2 regions of the Spirosoma migulaei genome follow, and region 1 is predicted to be linked to the other one. Evidence: riboswitches for the same ligand, from Rfam matches in the RefSeq annotation. Region 1 holds a riboswitch; the other holds the start of a gene.
The links. Region 1 has a riboswitch for S-adenosylmethionine ahead of ACYVGO_RS20845 (O-acetylhomoserine aminocarboxypropyltransferase/cysteine synthase family protein). Riboswitches for the same ligand answer to the same signal wherever they lie in the genome.

Region 1 (3,196 bases):
CCCATTCCAGTGCCTGCTCCCCACCTACTGAGCCGCCAATACAGGTATGGATTTTTTCGATGCCCAACTCCTGTCGAAGTAAGTCGAGGGCATTAACCATATCACGAATCGTGATAGCGGGGAAATCGTGGTGATAAGGCTTTCCGCCTATGGGATTGACGGAAAGCGGTCCTGTAGAACCGTAGCATGAGCCAAGTACATTGGCGCATACAATAAACTGCCCCACACCGGACTTGGCTTCGGGGTCAAAATATTTTCCCGCACCAACCATGCCTCCCCACCAATCGTCCACATCGGCATTACCGGTCAGTGCATGACATACCCATACAACGTTCGACCGATCTTCGTTGAGTGTACCGCGTGTGGTATAAGCCAGCCGAAAACCCGGCAAGCTTTCGCCCGATTCGAGCGCGAACGAATACTTATAATCGTAATACTGGAGATTCAATCAAGTTTATAGTTTGTAGTCTGTAGTTTGATGTTTGTAGCTGAAACTACAAACATCAAACTACAGACTGTTTAACCCAATACCGGTTCGGCAATGTTGGCAAACGCCTGCTCAAAGTCAGCTTTAATGTCATCAATGTATTCAATGCCCGCTGACACCCGTAATACCCCTAATTCAACGCCAGCACTAGCCTGTTCCTGTTCGCTCAACTGTTGGTGCGTTGTAGCAGCCGGGTGGATGATCAGCGTTTTTGAATCACCAACGTTGGCCAGATGGCTGACCAGTTTCAGACTATTAACAAATTGGTCAGCGGCTTCACTGCTGCCCTTCACTTTAAACGAGAATACACCGCCGAAACCGCGTTTTAGGTATTTTTTGGCTAGGTCATGGTAGGCACTACTTTCCAAACCCGGGTAGTTTACGAATTCAACCTGCTCGTGTTGTTCGAGCCATTGGGCCAGCGCCAGCGCATTCTGTACCGTACGGTCTACTCGTAACGACAGCGTTTCCAGGCCCTGAAGTAGCAGGAACGAGTTGAATGGGCTAATGGCCGGTCCATAGTCACGCAGACCTTCAACGCGGGCACGAATAATAAACTGAATGTTGCCAAAGGGACCACCTACGCCAAACACATCGCTGAACACGAGCCCATGATAACCTTCCGACGGTTCGCTGAACTGCGGATACTTCCCATTTCCCCAGTTATACGTGCCCCCATCGACAATTACCCCGCCAATGCTCGTGCCGTGGCCACCAATCCACTTCGTTGCCGACTCAACAACAACGGCCGCACCATGTTCAAGAGGACGGAAAAGGTAGCCCCCTGCACCAAACGTATTATCAACGATCAACGGCAGGTCATGTTCTTTAGCCAGGGCGGCAAAGGCATCGAAATCGGGAATATTGAAGCCCGGATTCCCGATGGTTTCCAGGTAAATTGCTTTTGTGTTTTCGTCAATCAGTTTCGCGAAGGATTCAGGCTTATCACCATCCGCAAAACGGGCTTCGATACCCAGCCGTTTAAACGAAACTTTAAACTGATTATATGTACCTCCGTACAGGAACGAGGTCGTCACAAAGTTATCACCAGCGCTCAAAATGTTGCTTAGTGCAATAAACTGGGCCGCCTGTCCCGATGCAACTGCCAACGCAGCTACGCCCCCTTCAAGAGCCGCGATACGCTTTTCAAAGACATCGGAGGTAGGGTTCATGATCCGGGTATAAATATTCCCGAAGGCTTTCAGCGCAAATAAATCGGCGCCGTGTGCCGAATCATTGAAAACAAACGAAGTTGTTTGATAAATAGGCACAGCCCGGGCATTTGTAGCCGAATCGGGTTCCTGGCCAGCATGGAGCTGGAGCGTATCGAAATGAAGTTCAGACATGAGTTTAGTAGTTAGTGATTTAGGATCGTGTAATTAGTTTTCTGTAGAAATACGGGCAGCAACCAGTTGGCTGGGTATTTTCATAATTCGATTGAAAATACCAGGGACTGACCGCAACTAATTGGTACGACAAACCCTCCCGGTTTTCGTAGCGGTTAGTGAGTCATACTTTGTAGGCCCCCCGGGGCATACAGTGCTGAATATAGAGCATGTGAGTTCCGATTTATAGTCCCTAAAATAACTTTAGGCAGGAGTTAGCACCTTGCCGTGTGGTAGGTTGCCAGTGGTTCACAGAGCCTGATCTCTCCCCACTTCTTTATAAATCAACGTGCACCGATAGGCTAAAAATGGTGCGAAACAATTGACTTGATGTCGCAAGTATACTAGCCAAATAGCGCGAATCCAAACGTGATTTGTTTTTTCTATCCGATAACACATTTTTTCGCTTTTGCTGATCAGTGTTCATTCATTAAGTCAATTCATTGTTTACTTTTGTGGTAAGACATCCCACCCAATGAATCAGACGTACCGCTATAATCGCGAAAATGCTACCCGGGTAGCTGGCACTACGACCCTGAAGGACGCAATCGGGCAGTTACTGAAGGCTTATCAACTCCAGACTCGGTTTAATGAAACGTACCTTGAAGCCTTCTGGGGACGTATGATGGGACCAGCTATTGCTTCACGTACAAACCGACTGTATGTTCGCGACCGGAAGCTTCATATTGAGATTGGTTCGGCTCCGCTTCGTAACGAACTCGTTAATGCCAAGCAGAAACTTATTCAGCTAGTAAATAAAGACATGGGGTCCGATGTGATTGACGACGTGATATTCATTTGATATAGGCACTATTAGATTTCAAAAAGAAAGGACATTGCTCAGTGGCAATGTCCTTTCTTTTTGAAGCTAGATTTGTTGGGGAGCCTTAATTTGCTGGCTTAATTCGTCCGCAAACTCACCCATTGTCCTGAAATCACCGAGTGGTTTTAGAAATCGTAAAAGGTTTTCAACCCGGTCGAGCAATGCATCGCGTGAGTGCCTACGGACATAGGTCGGAATTTTCTCATAGCCCGACAGGTCGGTAAATTCCCAGGGATGGACGTACAAGTTCAAAAAGCCATCGGCTTCCAGCGTTTGCCGACAGAGCAGTTTGTAATAAGCGAACGGAAAGTTTTTGAGGCTCAACCAGAACAACGGCAAGCGTAAGGTAGGGGTAACCGAAGCCGGAATTTGCCAGACACCCAACTCCTGAAACGGGTGCCTCGGTTCTCCCAAATGATTATATCGCCCAGGAAGCCAGGTCGGGTGCAATGACGAATTATACTGATAACCAGCCTGATGTACATCATTCGGATCAACAAA
Region 2 (3,196 bases), on a different contig from region 1:
GAGCGAAAATGCATTCAGGAAACTCAGCAGAATGGCGTGTTTTCCTTTCGCCGGAATACGTTCCAGGTCAGCCGCCGTATAGGCAAACTCCAGTCGGTCGGGGTGCTGATTCACGAATCGACGCAAGGCGGCCAGCTTCGTATCTACTTCTTTCCGGGCCGCAGCAATGTTTTCGGGCGTTTTTTTTGCCGTGCCTGCAAACAGTGCCACCGTGGCTACATCCAGATCACCCCGTTCGAGTTTGGGAAGGTCAAACTGGCCTTTGGTATCCGTGCCAGCGTCGTTGCCTGGGGTATTAAAATCGACCAGAATATCGAGATGAGGATCAATCGTCAGGGCAGATTTATGAACCCGACGAACTACCGCATCAGGTACAGATTCGGGGGCAGGCGGGGAGGACTGTGCGCTAACGGTATACGCATACGTTATTGAAATAAGAACCCGGATTATCAAAAAATAAGAGGAAGGTTTGTTCATGGGATCGGGTGATTTATTGATTTTTGTTTGTTGATGAAGTGATGAAATATCCCTATTCTTATCGGCTGGCGACACCTCCCGATGGCGTTGCTACAAGCGTAATCGCGAGGGTGAAGTCGTCATAAATCGTTTTGTCGCCCAGATTTTCAAAGTAGTTTTTCGAGCGGTACTTAATATCGTATTTGGTTCGGTCGACCGTTACGTTGGCGGTTGCTGTTAGCTTGCCAGCCTCGGTTTTAACCTGCGCCGGAAACGTGATGTCGTTCGTGATGCCTTTAATTGTTAGCTTACCGGCTACATCATAGGTACTGTTTCCAGTGAGCGACACCGACGAAATCACGAATCTGGCAGTGGGGTGTTTTTCAACCGAGAAGAAGTCGTCGCTTTTGAGGTGGCCTACTAATTTGGCGTTTTGATCAGCGTCGGTAATATCCGTTACCGTTAGGGCTTTCAGGTCAATATCAAATGATCCGCCTTTCAACTTGCCGCTTTTCAGGGCTAGTGAGCCATTGATGATCGGGGCTGTTCCCGTATGTTCGCCGGTTACTTTTTTAGCTGTCCAGACCAATCTGCTTTGCTGGATATCTACTTTGTAGGTAGCTTCTTTTCCTTTTTTAGGAACTGGAATAGCGAAGGAAACAAGTGAGAGGGCCGTCAGGCCGAACAGAAGTTGGATTGTCTTTTTCATTGTTGATCCGCCGGAGCGAGTTTTAGTGGTTCTGGTTGACTGTATTCAGTTTTTGGCATTCTGTTTATGGTGGACTAACGCTCTAATAAAACATGCCTCAAACGGCCCACCGGGGACAGAATACCGTGAATGAAAAATCTATCTGCTATGTCGACGAGGATTCGGCGAGTTAACTGGGCCTTCAGAAAGGTATCGCCAAGGCCAGCGAGTGATGCAATCGTAGTTGTTTTCATACGGAAGATTAAATTAAGTAAAGATACTTTTATTCTATGGATTAAGTAGGATATTGGTTCACTGATTAGATCAAGATGAGCCGAATCAGGCAGGTATAAAACCCAACGAATGGTATAATGCGACCTATCCGTTCAGCAAGAACTAGTTACTGACAACAGCAACAAGACGGTTGTGCTACAGGATGCAGATTCATAATAGGTTCTGCGTTTCGGGACGAAAATTGACTAGACATGGCGGTCCGCCAGGGCGGTTGTAAATTTATAGTTCCTAACTAGGTAGGCAGGTTAGCACTATCACCAACTGGCAAGTTGCTAAGGGTTCGCAGAGCCTGTCTCTCCCCCTTTCCCTATAAATCCACAGCTACTTTGCAGCCGGGCTGCTGGAGCAGTAGTAATTGTAAGATGCTATAAAGGTAAAGCGGCTATTTTTATATTTCCAAACTTGATCTATAAATTTTGTAGAAAAAAGATTTTGTCTTTATTGCGATCAAAATTATAATTGATTAATGCAATAATAAGGCCGCTACAAACAGTAAAACTCGATAGACTTTAGGGTAATTATCTGTTAATCAGTATATTGTCTTGGGTTGTTGTTTATAATCAGTATACTTGCTTTTCGAAGCGAAATGGCCTTGTCCCGAATTACTCATCAGGAATAGTATGGTATCCTCTGAACAAGTAATAGTCTCAAATAATATGAAGAAAATGGTATCAAACTTTATCAGTCGGCGGGAGTTTATTGGCGCTTCTGCATTGGCTGTGGCTTCCGTTGGGCCCTTGTCAGAGGGGTTTTCCCGGCCAAACGCGCCTGCCAAATCGAAGCGTGAGTTGATGGTGCAGGTACTTGATAAGTCAGGTAACCCAAACTACATCCCGGCTGGCTTTTTCCTGCACTTCCCGCCCGAACAGCGAACGGGCGATGCTGCCATCAAGGCTCATCTTGATTATTTCCGGGCTACGGGCATGGATTTCGTGAAGATCCAGTTTGAGCAAAGCTACCCTCAACTACCGGAGGTGAAAACGGCAGATGACTGGGCAAAAATTCCGGTCCTTACCGAGGAGTGGTTTGCGCCTAGTTTGTATATCATCAAGGGGTTGGTGAAGGCGGCTAAGGCGGAGGCATTGATCCTGCCAACGATGTATTCGCCTTACCAGATGGCTAAACAGGCTGTGCCCAAAGAGACGTTACTGAAGCATGTGCAGGAAGATCCCGAAGCGGTAAGCCGGGGTATGGAAAATGTTACGCTCTCGGTCATGAATTATGTACGGGCGGCTGTACGCGCTGGGGTGGATGGTTTCTACACCTGTTCGCAGGGTGGGGAGGCCAGTGCGGTAGCCGATCGTACGTTGTTTAATCGGGTGATTAAGAACTATGATATGTTGATTCAGAAAGAAGTAGCGCAGCTGACACCCTTCAATATCCTGCATGTTTGCGATTACGAGGGTGCCTACGCCGAATTTGGTCCCCGCTTTCACGACTACCCCGGCCAGATCGTGAATGTGCCGCTTGCCGCAGAAGGCAAACCCCTATCGCTCACGCAGGCGGCTGATCTATTTAAACGGCCGGTTATGGGCGGTATTGACCGGCATGGGGTGCTGTCGACTGGTACGCCAGCCGATGTTAAGAAAGCTGTGGAACTGGTCCTAAAGGATGCACCAACCCAGGTGATTCTAGGTGCTAATTGCACCGTCCGTACGGATATCCCGATTCAGAATTTGCAAATGGCCATCAAGACGGCTCATGAGTTTCGGGCCTAACCGGGGTGCGGCCCTGTAACCGCGACAGGGATGTATTGGG

Region 2: another riboswitch for S-adenosylmethionine. It lies ahead of ACYVGO_RS00120 (YceI family protein); the one in region 1 lies ahead of ACYVGO_RS20845 (O-acetylhomoserine aminocarboxypropyltransferase/cysteine synthase family protein).

What each region holds. Positions count from the first base shown of each region.
Region 1 is NZ_BAAHBG010000021.1:10,492-13,687, forward strand. It holds gene ACYVGO_RS20840 (homoserine O-acetyltransferase family protein) at 1-448, opposite strand, end outside; gene ACYVGO_RS20845 (O-acetylhomoserine aminocarboxypropyltransferase/cysteine synthase family protein) at 520-1,833, opposite strand; SAM riboswitch class I at 2,054-2,158, opposite strand; gene ACYVGO_RS20850 (DciA family protein) at 2,348-2,674, shown strand; gene ACYVGO_RS20855 (polysaccharide deacetylase family protein) at 2,741-3,196, opposite strand, start outside.
Region 2 is NZ_BAAHBG010000001.1:34,479-37,674, forward strand. It holds gene ACYVGO_RS00115 (dipeptidase) at 1-477, opposite strand, end outside; gene ACYVGO_RS00120 (YceI family protein) at 536-1,165, opposite strand; SAM riboswitch class I at 1,655-1,754, opposite strand; gene ACYVGO_RS00125 (uroporphyrinogen decarboxylase family protein) at 2,104-3,156, shown strand; gene ACYVGO_RS00130 (LLM class flavin-dependent oxidoreductase) at 3,128-3,196, opposite strand, start outside.